2 linked regions of the Prochlorococcus marinus subsp. marinus str. CCMP1375 genome follow. The protein of the gene in region 2 binds, or shares a complex with, the protein of the main gene of each other region. Links are inferred from orthologs where the notes say so. Each region holds a gene or a part of one and is shown on either strand. Other genes may lie near its edges.

Region 1 (9,185 bases), 760 kb from region 2 along the record:
AATCCCAAAAGAGATGGGAGAATTCACATGCAATTGCTTTCTTCAAAGAATTAACGACGGTGACAACCTAGATTCTGCTCGTGAAGTATGCAAAAAAGCTGCAACTCAGGAATTCAGACTTTAATCAAAACAGTAATGCACATGAAACCATTAGCATGACATTTCTGAAAAAGAATAAAAGCAACCCCCTAATCAGACTGGCCAAAAACCAGTCCGAACAAAGTTTCCTAATAATATCAGCAACATTTTGTTCAATATTAAATAAACTTTTTGATCTTGCTCCACCTGTTCTAATCGGTTTGTCTATTGATGTAGTCGTAAGAGAAAAAAGCTCATGGCTTGCTAGTTATGGCTTTGAGTCAGTACCAACTCAACTTTTAATACTTGCAACTGCATCATTCCTTATATGGACTGCAGAATCTTTTTTCGAATACTTATATGGCTTACTTTGGAGAAACCTTGCGCAAAGTACTCAGCATAATTTAAGAATACAAGCATACAACCATCTGCAAAAACTAGAACTATCATTTTTTGAAAGTGATAGCACTGGCAGGTTGCTTGCAATACTAAATGATGACATAAATCAATTAGAAAGATTTTTAGATCAAGGGGCCAATCAGCTACTTCAATTATTTGTTACTGTAATTCTTGTTGGTGGTGCAATGGCATTCTTAGCTCCAGGAGTAGCAATATTTGCATTTATACCTATTCCAATTATTCTTTGGGGATCTATCAGATTTCAAAAAAGGCTAGCTCCTAAATACAAAGATGTTCGAGAAAAAGCAGGAGATATAGCAGCACGGTTAAGCAATAATCTTGGGGGGATGCTTACAATAAAAAGCTTTGCAACCGAATCATGGGAACTAGATCGACTGAGATTAAATAGCCACTCTTATCAAAGGAGTAATAGAAATGCAATAAGACTTTCAGCAGCCTTTATTCCTTTAATACGTTTTGCAATTTTATTTGCTTTTCTTGCAATTCTTATAGTTGGTGGCCTTCAGGCTTGGGAAGGTGAATTAGAGATTGGGATATACAGTTTTCTTGTATTTATAACTCAAAGACTATTATGGCCTCTAACTACACTTGGGCACGTCTTAGACGAATATCAAAGGTCCATGGCATCAACAAATAGAGTCCTAGATTTAATTGACAAACCAATCGAGATTTCGGGTGGTTCTTTGAGACTTGAGCCTAAAAATGTAATAGGGAATATAGAGTTTAAAAATGTTTATTTTAATTATAAAAATAGAAATAACCTTCTCACTAATTTCAATCTGAATATTTCAGCTGGTACTACAGTCGGGATTGTTGGTTCAACAGGTTCCGGCAAAAGTAGTTTGGTTAAATTAATTCTTAGGCTTTATCCAATTAAATCAGGGGAAATAAAACTTGATGGAATAGGTATAGATAAATATAATCTACTAGATCTACGTAGATCTATAGCTCTTGTAAGTCAAGAGGTATATCTTTTCCATGGAACAATTGAAGAAAATATCTCATATGGGAACAACAGTGCATCGCAAAAGCAAATACATGAAGCAGCAATATTGTCTGAAGCTGCAGATTTTATTGAAAAACTTCCCGAAGGCTATCAAACTCTTGTTGGTGAACGTGGCCAAAAGCTATCAGGTGGTCAATGCCAACGCATAGCTTTAGCAAGAGCAATTCTTAAAGATGCACCAATACTAATTCTTGATGAAGCCACAGCGTCTGTTGACAATGAAACGGAAGCTGCTATTCAAAGGTCTTTATCCAAAGTAACCTCTAATAGAACAACAATAGTTATTGCTCATAGACTTAGCACCATTAAAAATGCTGATAAGATTGTTGTCCTACAAGAAGGTTCTATCTCGGAAGTAGGCACTCATGAGTTTTTAATTAAAAACCAAGGGGTATATTTTGACCTTTGGAAAGTTCAAGCAGGAGCAAATTAATAAAGAAAGGCTTTATTCCTAAATTAGAAAAACAAATGAACTTATAACTCTTTCAAATAAATCACCTACAGTATTCCACCTGGAATCATTAGTCCCGGCAGCAAAAGTGTATAAAGATCCTCTATCAACAACAACTGTTGCTAGTTCATGACGATCTTTATCAGGGAGATGAATCAAATATTCAATATCATAAAAAGTGTGATTGTCAGCAACTCTCGATTTAGCATCTAATAACTCTGCCTCTCTTTCCCCACCATTAGGAGCCAACAGATTATTCATCAGCTTTTCACCAACTTCAGAAGGACTGCCCATATTTTCAAGTTCAACATCCGCTGAAATATCAGAAATAACCAAACTCAAAGTTTCATCACTGTTAATAAGGTCATGAAAAACAACTTCAGGTCCTCCTTTTAAAGTGATGCGTGTCCATCCAGTTGGATAAAAGAAACCATAACGTCCATCATTACTTTGAAATGCTTCTAAACCGGCCGTAATCCCTGAGCTACAAGAAACTAGCGAAATAGAAAGTACTATTAACAACAAAAGGCTTGCGGAAGATTTAAAGAAGGTTTTCATGGTTTTCTGTACAAAAAACAATCTATAAGATCAATGTACTTACTTATATAAGAATTAGTAAATTTCACTTTAAGGGGCAAGAGCGTTTAAATTCTATATATATGCCTAAAAACTCTGAGCAGCTTTACACGCCCACTCGCTCACCTAATAGACCAATTTGAACAACTGCCTGGAATTGGTCCTAGGACAGCACAAAGACTTGCATTGCATTTACTTCGACAACCTGAAGAAAAAATCAAAGCTTTTTCTAATGCTCTCCTAAATGCAAGAACAAAGGTCGGGCAATGTAAAAAATGTTTTCATCTCACTGCTGAAATAGAATGCGAAATATGTCTTAATCCAAAAAGGGACAAATCATTGCTTTGTGTTGTTGCTGATTCAAGAGACTTAATAGCCTTAGAAAGGACACGAGAATACAAAGGTCTCTATCATGTTCTTGGTGGACTTATCTCACCAATGGATGGAATTGGACCAGAGTTGCTTAACATTTCTGCATTAGTTCAAAGAGTTTCAAATGAAAGTACTGCCGAAGTAATACTTGCACTAACTCCAAGCGTTGAGGGTGACACTACAAGCCTTTATATTGCAAGACTTTTAAAAGTTTTTGTTAAGGTCACAAGAATTGCTTATGGTCTACCAGTTGGAAGTGAGCTGGAATATGCTGATGAAGTGACCTTAACAAGGGCTATTGAAGGTCGACGTGAAGTCGAATAGACATTTTAACGAGAAATGACAACCACAAACAAAAAAACTCGTTACAGTGCAATTAAGCCAAGCGAAAGGCTACCTGAATGGATAAAACCCTCTTTAGGTACGGCCTCACAATTAGAAAAAGTACAGAACCTAGTTAAAGAATATCGATTAAATACAATATGCGAAGAAGGACGCTGCCCAAACAGAGGTGAGTGCTATGCATCAGGAACAGCTACTTTCCTATTAGGTGGTTCAATCTGCACTCGAAGCTGCGCTTTTTGCCAAGTAGAAAAAGGAATGCCACCACAAAACATTGATCCAAATGAATCAATCCGTGTAGCAAAAGCAGTTTTAAAATTACAACTCAAATACGTTGTCTTAACTTCTGTCGCAAGAGACGATCTTGATGATCATGGAGCAATTCATTTTTCAAGAACAATTCATGCCATAAGAAAAACTTCTCCCACGACATCTATTGAAGTTCTAACTCCTGACTTTTGGGGTGGATGTATTGACAAAATAAAAGCAACAAAAATTCAAAGGGAGCGCTTAAAAATAGTTCTTAAAGCAAAGCCAGTTTGCTTTAACCACAACCTTGAAACTGTAGAACGTCTACAAAAAGAAGTGCGCAGAGGTGCTACCTACCACAGGTCTCTTGAACTATTAAAAGCTTCTAGAGAAATTGACAACGAAATCCCAACAAAATCAGGATTAATGTTAGGCCTAGGTGAACGAAGTGATGAAATAATCCAAACTCTTAAAGACCTTCGCTCAGTCAACTGTCAACAGGTAACAATTGGTCAATACCTACGTCCTTCGCTAGCGCATATACCTGTTCAAAAATATTGGCTTCCAAAAGACTTTGAACACTTTAAGAGAATAGCCGAAGGACTTGGTTTCAAAAAAGTCAATAGTGGTCCATTAGTAAGAAGTAGTTATCATGCTGAACTTCCACAAACCTAATTGCCAACAACTATTGATCTAGTAGCTTCCCAGCGCCGAAGACTATATTCATAAACTTCAGAACAGCTGGCAACCATTAAGCTCCCTGCTCCGCCCCAAACCATCCTGAAAGGCAAATCAACAGGAGAAGATCCTACTTCCTTTACGTTTCTGAAACCTCGTCGTTGAAAATATCTAATTAGTATTTTATTTTGTTGAGCATCATCATATATAGCAAGTAGTCTTGCTTTCTTACACGGAGTTTCTTCAAGAGCCCAAGCCATTGTTGATGCCCAAATTAAATGCCCAACTCCTATTGGAGCATCATTGCTGACTTGCATAGTATCAAGCTGTAATCCACTTGAATTGTGATAAGCCCATCCTTTTAACTCTCCTAATATTTTTACTTTCTCGGAATCCAAATACCTTCCGACGACTAATCTCAATGTCCATAAATTAAGTGGGCGCCGGACCTGAATTCTTAACAATAATCCTGAAGATGATGCTTGTTTTTCTAAGAGATCTAATAATTCTTTAGTCATGCACTTGGCCAGATAGAGTTCCCAGGGAAACGTTCTCCAAGTCTTGCAATATGCCTTTGTCTTTCCCGAAAACGTTCTCTATCATCATCACTAAAAAGATCTACACAATGGTGACATTGAATACTAGGAATATAATATTTTCCGTTTTGATCTTGAGGAGAAAGAGGCATTCCACAGGCAAAGCAAAGTTTATAAACCCCTGGCATGAGCTTATGATTCAAAGCCACACGTTGATCAAAAACAAAACATTCTCCATTCCAGCGACTTTCATTTTCTGGGACTTCTTCTAAATACCTAAGTATGCCACCATGCAAATGATGGACCTCAGGAAAACCTTCTCGTAATAACAAAGCACTAGCTTTTTCACAGCGAATGCCCCCAGTACAAAACAATGCGATTTTTTTAAAACTCTTTTTTTTCAAAAGGCTATGCAATTTCTTGTCAACCCATTCAGGGAACTCGCGAAAAGAATCAGTCCTAGGATTTACTGCTCCATCAAAACTGCCTACAGAAATCTCATATTCATTACGTGTATCAATAACCAAAGTCAATGGATCATCAAGGAAAGCATTCCAGTCCTCAGGTTCAACATATTTACCAGTGGTTTTGCATGGATCTACGTTCTCAACTCCCATAGTTACTATTTCGTTTTTTCTACGAGCTTTAAAACGCCTAAATGCTTGTCTAGAAGTGTAGCTATATTTAATTTCTAAAGGAGTCTCCAAATCAAGCGAATCTAATTGTTTCTGCATAGCAGTAACACCTTCTACAGGGCCACAAATTGTTCCATTAATACCTTCCAATGCAACAAGAACTGTTCCTCTTACATTATGCTTTTCTGCAATAATTCTCAGCTTGCTTAAGAAAGTAGTTATTACCTTTTCAGCTATAGGCGAGAAACTATAAAAAGCCGCTATCTTATAGTCATTGTCTACTTTCTGACTTTCAAACGAATTAATCATACAGGTCCCAATTAACTGAAACACCTGCAGAAGCAAGCAACTCTCTATCTGCCTTTATAGATGGATTACTTGTAGTCAATAAAGTATCTCCATAGAAAATCGAATCTGCACCTGCAAGCAAACAAAGAATTTGGGCTTCTTTCCCCAATTGTTCACGACCAGCACTAAGTCGAACACGGCTTCGAGGCATAAGAATCCTTGCAGTAGCAACCATCCGTACCATTTCCAAAGGATCAACCATGGAAAGATTCTCTAAAGGAGTCCCTTCTACAGGTACCAAAGCATTGATAGGAACACTTTCTGGATGAGGATCCATATTTGCAAGAACTCTTAGCAAAGAAGCTCTGTCTTTTAAAGTCTCTCCCATACCGATAATCCCGCCACAACAGATAGTGATGCCAGCATTACGAACTCTATGTAATGTTTCCAGCCGGTCTTGATAAGTACGTGTAGAAATAATTTTGTCGTAATGCTCTGGGCTTGTATCAAGATTATGGTTGTAAGCATTTAATCCAACTTCTGCCAAACGAGCTGCTTGCTGATTAGTTAGCATTCCTCCTGTTACACATGCCTCTAATCCTAGTTCTTTTACACCTCTAACCATATCCAACATTGCTTCAAATGGTTTGCCATCACGTATTTCTCTCCATGCCCATCCCATACAAAAGCGATCAGCTCCCGCAGCTTTCGCTGCTTTAGCCTGCTCAAGAACTCCTTTCACATCAAAATCGGATTGGTTGGTAACATCACTACTGTTATAGATTGACTGAGAACAGTAAGAACAATCTTCTTCACAGCCTCCTGTTTTAACACTTAACAAAGACGCCAATTGAACCTTATATTCTGGATTTACTGATCGATGAACATTTTGGGCCTCCCAAAGAAGTTCAAACAAAGGCTTTTCAAGGATCTCTTGAATCTCTTCCAAGCTCCAGTCAAAACGTACTTTAACTTCTTGACGAATTGGTATATTAGGATTTAGCAAAGTCATAAAGAAAGTTTTTAAACTTGGTCGTAATCATTAACTGTTGGATCTACTCCTCCAAAACGCCTTCTTCTTGATTGATAATCAATAAGTGCCTTAGTCAACGAGATGGAATCAAAATCAGGCCATAATGTATCTGTGACATGTATTTCAGCATAAGCCAGTTGCCATAAGAGAAAATTACTTATTCGCATCTCTCCACTTGTACGTATTAACAAATCAGGGTCTGCATAGCTAGATGTTAGGAGTTCTCCCGCAAAGGTATGCTCATCAATAAATGAAGGATCTAAATCTCCTTGCAATACCCTTTGTGCCAACTTTTGAGCAGCTAAAACCAATTCCCGCCTACCTCCATAATTAGTACAAACATTAAAACGGATTCCATTATTCCCTGAGGTTAACTCTGTTGCCTCATTAATGAGATCTTGCAGGCGTGTTGGAAGTTGATCTAAATCACCAAGAAAGCTTATTTGAACCTCTTCAAGATTTAATGCCTCTAGTTCTTTTTTAAGAACACGTTCAAAAAGAGTCATCAAGAAGTTGACTTCTTCCTTAGGCCTAGACCAATTCTCTGTAGAGAATGCATAAACAGTTAAAACTCCTATCCCCCAATCATTGCAAAGTCGTAGAGTTTGTTTAAGAGCATCAACGCCTGCACTATGTCCCATAGCTCTAGGAAGTTTCTTTGCATTTGCCCATCTACCATTACCATCCATAATGATGGCAATATGCTCAGGCAACCTAAGAGGATCTATTGACGCTGGCAACGGAGTAATAAGAGACTTCTTTTCTGCTCCAATCGCAATAGGGGTTTTCATTTGAATATATGGTTATTTTTGCTCAGGAGACAAGTCAGTCTTTAAATCAACTGAAGCTTCCTCTGGATTATAAGATAAAGACTTAGTCGAACTACTAACAGCTAGATTTGGCTTTGTAACGGCAGATCCTGTAGAAGAGCTCATAAATTCCTTTAGCAGATCTAATAATCTGCTGCTAGTAATTGGTCTTTCTAGGCGACCTTGATTAGCCAAAGACAAAGTGCCTGTTTCCTCTGAAACTACTACACAAATACATCTCTCAAATCGTTCTGTAATACCAAGAGCGGCAAGATGCCGTGTACCATATCTACTAATACTTTGCCTTGACAAAGGCAAAATAACTCCTGCGGAAATAATCCTGTTACCTTTAACCAAAACAGCTCCATCATGTAAAGGAGTTTCTGATGCAAATAAATTTAATAACAATTCTGTAGAAAATTTTGCGTCAATAGGTACTCCTGCATAAAGAAAATCTTCAGGTCGCAAATCACTTCCCATATCTAAAACAATTAATGCTCCTCTACGTTTCTGAGATAGCCTTCCTGCTGCCTCAGATAATTGAGTTACTGTACTGGTATTAGCTTCGAATTCTTTCTGAGTATTTCCTAAGAGAACAGCCAATCTACCAGTTCCAAGTAATTCCATTAATCGCCTTAATTCTCCTTGCCACAAAATCGCCAAAGAAAGAGAACAAGCTAGAACCAACGCATCAATTAATTTTGAAGTAATGGGAAGGTTTGCATATCTCTGTACGAACCAAGCAAGAGAAACAAGAAATAAATATCCGCGCAACAGCCAAAGAGTTCTCGGCTCCTTAACTCTTGAAAAAAGTAAAACCCCTAACGCTGAAGCAAAAAGTGCATCCAGCAAGAAGCGCAGGTTTATTAACCACCAGAAGTTCAATCCATAGGCCCAAGCTCCCTAAGGTTAACTACCCTTTTGCAATAAAGCGATCTGGAAGGATATCATTTCGCAATAGATCTTCAGGTAATTCCCTCTTTTGTATTAATTCTGATTCACCATTTCCAACGATAATAGCTGCTGGCTTAGGAATTCGATTGTAATTTGAGCTCATAGAAAAGTTATATGCGCCTGTTGAAAAGACGCCTAAGACATCTCCACTATTGCTTCGAGGAAGACGAAAGTCCTTCAATAAAACATCTCCAGATTCACAATGCTTACCAGCAATAGTTACGACCTCATCTGCTCTAATCAATGGTTTATCAACAAGACAAGCTGAGTATTCGGATTGATATGTAATTGGTCGTGGATTATCACTCATGCCTCCATCAACTGATAAATAAGTTTTTATTCCTGGGATTTCCTTCCTGGATCCTATTTTATAAAGCGTCAGCCCTGCTGACCCAACTATTGAACGGCCAGGTTCGCACATTAATAAAGGGAGATCTAATGATCTTTCTCGACAAGCTTTAACAACAGCTGCTGCGATCACTTCAACCCAATCACTAATAGAAGGGGGGTCGTCAGAAGCGATATACCTGATACCGAGTCCTCCTCCAAGATTTAACGCATTTAAAGAATGGCCAAGCTTACGACCTGTTTGCAAAGCACTAGCCATTACATCTGCAAGATCTTTATGAGGTTGTACTTCAAATATTTGAGAGCCAATATGAGCATGCAGACCAATCAATTCACCCCATTCAATATCTTTAAATTGCAGAAAAATACTTTCCAATTCATCAGGGTCAAATCCAAACTTGCTATCAATA
Region 2 (9,363 bases):
AGCCTCAGATCTTCGTGAAATAGTCAGTGAAGAAATTGGATCACCTTTAGAAAAGGTTGCAATAGTAAAAGGCAAAATGTTAGATGGAGTTTTATACAAACACCCTTTATTTGATAGCTTAAATCCATTTGTGTTAGGAGGAAATTATATTACAACCGAGTCTGGTACGGGAATAGTTCATACAGCGCCAGGTCATGGTGTTGATGACTTTAACACTGGAATGAAGTACAAGCTTCCTATAATATGCCCTGTTGATGAAAAGGGTTTCTTTACTTCTGAAGCAGGTGATTTTGAGGGCTTAAATGTTTTAAAAGATGCTAATACTAAGATTATTAATGCTTTAAAAGAATCTGGTTGCTTGTTAAAGGAAAAACCCTATATACATAAATATCCATATGACTGGAGAACAAAAAAACCAACTATTTTTCGTGCTACAGAACAGTGGTTTGCATCAGTTGAAGGATTTAGAAATGATGCCTTAAATTCTATTGAAAAGGTAGAATGGTTACCACAATCAGGTAAAAAGCGCATTAAATCAATGGTTGAGGATAGAGGTGATTGGTGTATTTCTAGGCAGCGTAATTGGGGCGTCCCTATACCGGTTTTTTATTCAAAGGAAGGGTCAAAAGTTCTTTTAAATGAAGCTACTATTAAACATATATATAACTTGTTTGTGAAGTATGGAGCAGATGCTTGGTGGGAGTTGCCGATATCAGAACTTCTTCCCAGCAATTATTCATCAGAAGCTCATAAGTGGGAAAAAGGAAAAGATACGATGGATGTTTGGTTTGACTCTGGATCTAGTTGGACATCAGTAATTTCTAAATCAGATGAACTTAATTATCCGGCTGATCTTTATTTAGAAGGTTCAGATCAACATCGAGGTTGGTTCCAGTCTTCATTACTTACTTCTGTTGCAGTAAATAGTCATGCTCCATACTTAAAAGTCCTTACTCATGGCTTTGCATTAGATGAAAATGGTCGAAAAATGAGCAAATCATTAGGTAACATTATTGATCCTTGGAAAATTATAAATGGTGGAAATAATAAGAAATTGGAACCAGCTTATGGTGCAGATGTCCTTAGGCTTTGGGTAAGCTCTGTTGATTATTCAGTAGATGTACCAATTGGGAATAACATTTTAAGTCAATTGTCAGATGTTTATAGGAAAGTAAGAAATACCGCACGTTATCTTTTAGGTAATTTGCATGATTTTGACCCAGCTAAAGATGGATTGGATATAGGAGATTTACCTATTTTAGATCGTTGGATGCTTAATAGGACAGCTGATGTTGTTGATGAGATTTCAATAGCATTTGAAAGATATGAGTTCTCAAAGTTCTTTCAGCTATTGCAGAGCTTCTGTGTAGTTGATTTATCTAATTTTTATTTAGATATAGCTAAAGATAGGCTATATGTTAGTGCCCCAAATGATTTTAGGAGGAGATCATGCCAATATGTTTTATCTCTAATTGTAGAGCGCCTTGCTGGAGTTATTTCTCCAGTTTTAAGTCATACAGCAGAAGATATTTGGCAGAATATCCCTTATAAACTAAATGAAGAGTCTGTATTTCAAAGGTACTGGCCTAAAGTTCCAGATTCTTGGAGAGATTCTTCTTTCAATAAACCAATCAATCAAATTAGAGAATTAAGAACTTCTGTCAACCGTGCTTTAGAAGATTGTAGAACTAGACAAGAATTAGGATCTTCTCTTGAGGCTTCTGTTCGCATTTCTCCAATTAATGAATCACTTCAAAATTCTCTTACATTTCTTCAGGAAAATGGTCACAATTCTGTTGATAATTTATTTGATTGGTTAATTGTTTCTAAAGTTCAAATAGGAGGAGAGCCATGGGCTGAGGTATTATTTACTAAAGAAGATGATATTGGTGTTATTGAAATAGCAAAATCTAGAGGAGCTAAATGTGAAAGATGTTGGCATTATGAATTGGATATTGGTCAATACGAAAGGCATCCATTACTATGTGGTAGATGCGTTGATATTATTGAACGAATAGATTAAATCATGATCAATAAAATAAATTATTTTTTATATCTTTATCAATCATTATTTTAAGTTAATCTAAAAATCTCCTGCGATTCTACCTTGCTTAGGCAGGCGTATAATAGCCCATTGTATAAAACCCACTATATAAATAATTAAAGCTAAATAACCTATAAAAGCGGACAAGGCTTCTGTCCAATTGGCTCCAAATAAAAAGTTAAAAATACTCCTTATGATTTGATTTAAACCTGATGGAGCTTCTCTCCAGTAATTACAATTTTGACTATTGATATTATTAACGCATTCTAAACTTATAAATGAAAGTGTTATATAAAAGCAACTATAGAAACTTAGTGACCATCGCCATGCTTTTAATACTAATGCTATGGTTTTATGTCGAGGAAATTCATTTATTTCTTCATTTAAATCTATCCAAAACCATATTGAGGTAAGAATTAGTAATGGTGAAAGAAAAGATGTTAAGTAACCAATAGGCCTATTGCCAATCAATAGAAGCATGCTTATAAACATTAGACTTGCAACCTTCCAATAAATTGACAAGAGCCTAACGATGGGAGATTCTTTTTTCATCGAAGCCCAAATAAAAATTACTAATGGAAGCCCAAATGCAAAAGTGGCTCCTAGTCTGTATGAAAGCCAGACGAGAGTGCTGTATGAGATTTCTGTCACAAAAAGAACTTTCAATTTAGTTATTATTAATCTATACCACTATTATTTGCTATGAAGCTAAGGACTTTTAATAAGCTCTAAATAGTGCGACAACATGTAAACCCCTTAAGCCACTTTTTTCAGCTTCATAATGAGCTGCCTAGGCCTGAGGATTTATTTGAAAGTATTGATTTACCTATTCATTTAGATATTGGTTGCGCAAGAGGTAAGTTTTTAATTGATATGGCAGCTGATAATGCCCAATGGAACTTTCTTGGAGTTGAAATTAGAGAGCCTCTAGTATTTGCGGCTGAAAAAGAAAGAATTGAATTAGGTCTTACTAATTTGAGATTTTTCTTTTGTAATGCAAATATAAGCTTAGAAAAATGGTTTCTTAGTTTAGAAAATGGACAATTAAAAAGAGTTTCTATTCAATTTCCAGATCCTTGGTTTAAAAAGCGTCACAGGAAGAGGAGAGTATTAAATCAGTCTTTTCTATTTCTTTTGGCACAAAGTCTTGATATTGGATCGGAATTATTTATTCAATCTGATGTAATAAGTGTTATGGATGAAATGACTGAGATTATTGAGCTTAGTCATTTTTTTGATCGGCATAGTAAATACTCTGAATCTAATTTAAATGCTAATCCTTTTAAATTTTGTACTGAACGCGAGAAATATGCAATTCATCAAGGAGTAAAAGTATATCGTCAATTATATTTTAGGAATAGTACAGGAATTTTATAGCTAATTTATTTATTAGTAAATAATCTATATTTGTATTGACTTAGTATCTAGTTGATTTAATTGAATTCTTCCAAAGCTATTTTTGCAATCTTAGTTGTCAATGACTCGACTAATAATTTATCTATTGATTCGACCATGACTCTTACTAATGGCTCTGTTCCACTTTTCCTGATAAATACTCTTCCTTCTTTCCCAAGATCTAATTCGGCTTCCGCTATTGATAAACGAAACTTTTCAGATTTGTTTAAATAATTTTGAGTTATATGCTTAGCTATAGGAACACTAATTAGCTTTTGTGGATAAGGCTTGAAGCTTTGATCACGCCATTCTGAAAGAAGAATTCCTTTGCGATTACATATACTTGAGAGCTGTATTGCAGCTAAAAGTCCATCTCCACATAAGTCGTTAAGTGTAGATAAAATGTGACCTGATTGCTCTCCTCCAAGACTAGCTTTATTTGTTAACATAGCCTTATGAACATGCTGGTCACCTACAGGAGTTCTTGTTAGCTTCCCACCTCTATTTAGCCATGCTTTTTCTAAACCTAAGTTAGACATTACAGTTGTGACTAGCCTTTGCTCAGGAAGCATATTTTTATCTTGAAGAGATGATCCCCATAAATACAGAGAATGGTCTCCATCGATTACTCGGCCTTTTCCATCTATTGCAATCATTCGATCAGCATCTCCATCAAATGCAAAACCCATTTGAGCGTTTGATTCAAGAACAACTTTTTTAATATGCTCAAGGTGTGTTGAACCGCAATTAACATTTATCTTTTCACCATCTGGAATCGCATTTATGCTTATTACGTTGGCTCCTAAAGCTTTAAATAGTTTTTCTCCGCATGAAGATGCAGATCCCCAGCATAAATCTAGAACAATTGGTATATCAATTAAACTTTCTTTATCTACGGTGTTTAAAAGACTATTTTTATAATCTTTTAAAAGGTCATTACGATTAATACAATTATCTTTGTCTTTACAAATAGGAATCAGTACTTTTCTTTTTAGTTTGTTATCGATAAAGATTTGCTTTTCTAAAGATATTTTTTCACCAGTTTTGTCAAAAATCTTTATTCCATTGTCTTCAGGAGGATTGTGACTTGCTGAGATCATAAGACCTCCAGAAGCATTGTACTTTTTGATCAGATGAGATACTGCAGGCGTAGGGCATAACCCTAGTAACCATATTTCTCTATTCTTTGTAGCTAATCCATGAGCCAAAGCAGAAGCAATTCTTTCGCTACTTGCTCTTGAATCTTGACCTATAAGAATGGGTCCTTCTCCAAGAAGAACATGATTGCACCAATAACCAATCTGAGAAACCAATGAATTAGTTAAAAATGTTTGCGATTTGCCTCGTATTCCATCAGTGCCAAAAAAACTAAGAGCTTGCTCATCATTTAAATCACCAACATGACTGATTGTGTTGGTGGACATTGGAAAATAAATTTCAAATTTATTGAAAGATAGCTTACATGGCAACATTTCAAACGCAAGCTATTCTGAAAATGACTGAGTACTTGTAAGAAATTTTTGCTTTGTGGAAAGCCCTTCTTTGATTGAATTAACAAAGATTCAAAGAATTTATTTGTTGATTGCTTCTTTTGTATTGGCTTGTTTCCTTTTTTTGCTCAGAGGTGGACTTGGACTTAATTCAGAAAAGTCTTTGAATATTCTTGCACTTAGCTCACTTCAGCCAGAGGTAGCGCTAAATAATGGTCATCCTACTATTTTTGAGTTTTATGCTGATTGGTGTGAGGCCTGTCAAGAGATGGCACCTTCTATAAAAAGTATTAAAGAAAAATATCAGGATCAGATTGATATAGTTTTATTAAATGTTGATAATGAAAAGTGGTTAGACCTTATAGAAAAATATGAAGTGAATGGAATACCACAATTAAACTTATTTGATCAGTTTGGTGTCATTAAAGGTCAATCAATAGGTTTGAAAAATATTGATCAAATTGATCAGATAGCAAATTCATTACTAAACAACGAGCAACTTCCAGTTTTTCCTGGAATTAATAATTTGGATGGTAAGAATATTGCAATATCGCCTCTTAAAGAGGATATTATTGTTAGTAAAATTAGCCCTAGAAGTCATAGTTAAGACTCTATCCAGCCCAACGCTTCAGAAACTTTAGGAAATTGCAAAGTAAATATTTTCTTACATTCTTTTGCAATAATTAGATGTTCTTTTTGAGTGCCATGACCAGATCTAAGATTTATATAGTGTAGCCATGATCTGCAAGAACCTGTCATGTAGATCCTTGTGGGTGTTGCTAGCGGTAGAATAAACCTAGCAGATTCTTTCGCAACTCCTTTATCAAGCATTTCTTGATACAAGTCTAAGGAATTTTTGAATTGTAATTTAATTTTTTCCCGAAAATCATTAGCAATATCTTCATCTAAATCGGAAGTTGAGTTTTGTCTGTTTTTGCTATCTTGCCTTCTTAACTCAGGTATAGGTATCTCACCCAGTTGTGTACTATCTGCATACCTTTGAGAGAATTCTTGGAAAGTAAATGACCTATGACGGAGTATTTGTGCAGCAATTGCGCGATTAGTTTCTATTTGTAGAGTCATATAGGCTTGCTCGAAAACACTCCAATGCTCGTTATTTATGCAATATTTAATTAATTTCCCAAACTCTTCATTTGCTTGATTCTTAGGATTACTTACTCTGGCAATATAGGCCATAGTTTTCTCAGCATCTGGAGTAGCTGTGACCAGATGAACATTATTCATAATTAAACCTTTGCAAGAGTAACTTTTTCAGGCTGATCTTGATATTTCCCTTTTCTATCTCTATAAGTTGTCCCACAAGGATCACCTTCAAAAAATAATAATTGGCAAATTCCTTCATTTGCATATATTCGACAATCTGCACCTGAACTATTACTGAATTCAAGGGTTAAATGTCCTTCCCAACTCGCTTCTGCTGGAGTGGTGTTAACAATAATTCCCAATCTTGCATAAGTGCTTTTCCCAAGACAAATAACTGTGATATTTGGTGGCACTTTCATTTTTTCTAAAGCCACTCCTAGTCCATATGAATGTGCTGGGAGTATAAAATAATCCCCATCTTCATCATGGTGAAGAGGAGTTGCTTCTAAATTATCAGGATTAAATTTTTTAGGATTCATTATTGTCCCAGGAACATGCCGAAATATAAGGAACTCTTTAGATGAAAGACGTAGGTCATATCCATAAGAGGAACATCCGAAACTAAGTACAGGCTTCTCTTTTATCTGAGGATCGAGGTGTCTAACAAGATTTGGTTGAAAAGGCTGGAGCATGCCTGCCTCTGATTGTTTAATAATCCAACGATCATTTTTAAGCATTATTTAGAGCACCTCAATTGAGTGACTTGATCGGCCATTGAAAAAACTCTAGTTGGTATTGATGGCCCTGTGAGAATTACATCTATAGAGTCATGGCGATTTTCTAATGAATGAATTAAATCTGTTTCTGTAAGGAAACCGTATTCGATAGCCAATCCAATTTCGTCAAGCACCAATTTGTCTAAAGAATTATTGATCAAGTGCTCTTTACATATTTTCCAGATTTCTTCAATGGCTGTTTTGGTTTTAGTTGATTCTTCTGATAGATCTGCTTGCGAATTTGGATTTTTTTGTATACAGCCATAGATATTCGGTCTAATCCATTCAAGATTCCCGCATAGGCTTGTCGAGTTGATTGGACCTTGAGCTACTCCTCCCTTTAAGAATTGAGCTATTACAACCTTGCTTCCTAATCCAGCGGAACGAAGTGCTTCACTAAGTACGGCTGAAAAGCTTCCTCTATATGGAGAAGCATAAACCTGTAATTGTCCTTGCGAAGAAATGATTTGAAGTCTTGGCTTGGACGAAATTGAACTAATGGGGCCTATACCGTATTGCTCTCTCGTCGAGTAATCATTTGTTGAGCTAGGACTTGCTGACATGAACGTCTGAAAAACTTTGCTTTAACGAATCTGCTTTAAATCTAGCGGGACTTGGAAGGTTCACAACTACTTTTACACTATCTATAGCGTTTGCCCTCCCCATTGCGCGTGTTGTTTCAGTAAAACTTTGATTATTTAGATTTTTTTTTGAAATAAAAATTACTACATACGCATTCTTTAAGCGCAAAAAGTCATTTTTGATACAAGAGGTTTTAGCTTCACTTCTTATCGTCCTTTGAATTGGTTTGCAAGATGACAGGTTCTGCTAACTCATTCAGCCGTTACCCGAGCCAATCATTAGGGATGCAATCGCAAAATCAGTTAAATCCAAATACTCAAGTTAAAAAGACATTATTGGATGTCATTAGAGGTCTTGATGGAGCCTCTAATGAAGCAGTAGAGAGATCGAAGACGATCTTTTTCCCCGGGGACCCTGCTGAGAGGGTTTATTTAATACGTAGAGGAGCTGTTCGACTCACAAGGGTTTATGAATCTGGTGAAGAAATTACTGTGGCTTTATTACGAGAAAATAGTTTGTTTGGGGTTCTTTCCTTGTTGACTTGCCATAGATCAGACCGCTTTTATCATGCAGTTGCTTTTACAAGAGTGGAGATGAGTTCAGCTCCTGCTGGCTCAGTTAGAAATGCTATCGAAGCCGATAGTGGGGTTGGGCTACTTCTCCTTCAAGGTTTATCGAGCAGGATTCTACAAACAGAAACAATGATTGAGACTTTGACTCATAGGGATATGTCATCTCGCTTAGTTAGTTTCCTGCTAGTTCTTTGTAGGGACTTTGGAGTAGCAAGTGATAAAGGAATTACTATTGACCTCCGATTATCCCATCAATCGATAGCAGAAGCTATTGGTTCCACACGAGTCACTATTACAAGACTTCTTGGGGATTTAAGAAATTTAGGTTTATTGCAGATAGATCGAAAGAAGATAACGGTATTTGATCCAATTGCTCTTGCTAAACGTTTTAACTAAAACAACCATTTATTGAGGAGTTCTATTACCTTTGTGTTAGTACTTAATTAATACTTTTAGAAGTGACAGGTTGGATGCTCCTCATTGTTTTGCTTCTTTTGGGAGGAGTATTATCTACACTTGGAGATTTGTTAGGAACTAGAATAGGGAAGGCTCGACTAAGTATTTTTAAATTAAGACCTCGAAGAACTGCTGTATTAATAACAATTCTTACTGGGAGTTTTATTAGTGCTATTTCATTAAGTCTAATGATTTTAGTTAGCCGTGAGTTAAGAGTAGGCTTATTTCAATTGGATGATATTCAGGCTAGGTTAAAGGAAAGTAGACAAGCTTTAGTTCCTTTAAAACAGCAAAGAGAAGCGCTTGAATTAAAAATTAAAAAAGCAGAGACAGAGCTGGTCAAATTAGGTAAGGATTTGTTTGCATTTCGTAAAGGAGAAGTTGTAATTACTAGTGGTGAAAGTCTTGCAACTGTGATGATTAAATTACAAAAAGACTCGAATGTAAAAGAAGAAATAGAGAATATATTAAGAAAAGCAAATTTCAATGCATTTATAAAAGTAAGTCCTGGGGAAAAGCCAAATAGAAGAATTGTTCTAGTGAGACGAGATCACATAGCTCGTTTAGAGGAAATTATTTCCGATAAAAAAGAATGGATTGTTAACATTCGTTCTGCAGGAAATATTTTGCTCGGAGAAAGCTATGTTTATGCATTTCCAGAAGTTCTTCTTAACAAGAATATTGTTCGAAAAGGCGAAGTGATAGCAAGTATAAATATAAGAAATTATAAAATATCTAAGAATTCACTTGAAAAGCAAATTAAGATTCTATTAGCATCAACATTAGCTGAAGTAAAAAGAAGAGGTTCACTGGTTTCAGAAATTCAAGTAGATTCTGAATCTATTAGGAACCTATTAGCTCAATTAGACTCGCAAGAAAAAGGTATTATAAAGTTAGAAGCTATTTCTCAAGTTAATAGTGATACAGCTCAGAGGGTCTTGGTT

Evidence for each region.
Region 1: the proteins of PRO_RS01365 (region 2) and cdaA are in contact, whole or in part, in a crystal structure (PDB 7OJS), measured with the Bacillus subtilis proteins. The link is inferred for Prochlorococcus marinus subsp. marinus str. CCMP1375 from one-to-one orthologs.

Annotation. Positions count from the first base shown.
Region 1 is NC_005042.1:1,022,278-1,031,462, forward strand. The notes cover bases 6,414-9,185. They hold cdaA (diadenylate cyclase CdaA), read right to left. Parts: upstream 8,359-9,185; coding sequence 7,468-8,358; downstream 6,414-7,467. Other genes in these bases: bioB (biotin synthase BioB), read right to left, coding at 6,414-6,643; PRO_RS05435 (isoprenyl transferase), read right to left, coding at 6,655-7,455; lysA (diaminopimelate decarboxylase), read right to left, coding at 8,387-9,185. Outside these bases: PRO_RS05395 (hypothetical protein), read left to right, coding at 1-124; PRO_RS05400 (ABC transporter ATP-binding protein), read left to right, coding at 156-1,937; photosystem II reaction center PsbP, read right to left, coding at 1,956-2,513; recombination mediator RecR, read left to right, coding at 2,628-3,227; lipA (lipoyl synthase), read left to right, coding at 3,243-4,169; PRO_RS05420 (hypothetical protein), read right to left, coding at 4,166-4,690; PRO_RS05425 (rhodanese-related sulfurtransferase), read right to left, coding at 4,687-5,652; more of bioB, read right to left, coding at 5,645-6,413. UniProt on the Bacillus subtilis protein: One of 3 paralogous diadenylate cyclases (DAC) in this bacteria, catalyzing the condensation of 2 ATP molecules into cyclic di-AMP (c-di-AMP). Upon expression in E.coli leads to c-di-AMP synthesis.
Region 2 is NC_005042.1:264,041-273,403, forward strand. Bases 2,671-5,620 are described here. They hold PRO_RS01365 (phosphoglucosamine mutase), read right to left. Parts: upstream 4,864-5,620; coding sequence 3,478-4,863; downstream 2,671-3,477. Other genes in these bases: PRO_RS01355 (DUF3177 family protein), read right to left, coding at 2,671-2,695; trmB (tRNA (guanosine(46)-N7)-methyltransferase TrmB), read left to right, coding at 2,780-3,421; PRO_RS01370 (thioredoxin family protein), read left to right, coding at 4,967-5,536; thyX (FAD-dependent thymidylate synthase), read right to left, coding at 5,533-5,620. Also shown: ileS (isoleucine--tRNA ligase), read left to right, coding at 1-2,023; more of PRO_RS01355, read right to left, coding at 2,084-2,670; more of thyX, read right to left, coding at 5,621-6,174; dcd (dCTP deaminase), read right to left, coding at 6,177-6,770; PRO_RS01385 (cob(I)yrinic acid a,c-diamide adenosyltransferase), read right to left, coding at 6,770-7,372; global nitrogen regulator NtcA, read left to right, coding at 7,676-8,359; PRO_RS01395 (DUF3084 domain-containing protein), read left to right, coding at 8,422-9,363. UniProt on the Bacillus subtilis protein: Catalyzes the conversion of glucosamine-6-phosphate to glucosamine-1-phosphate. Glucosamine-1-phosphate is used for cell wall biosynthesis.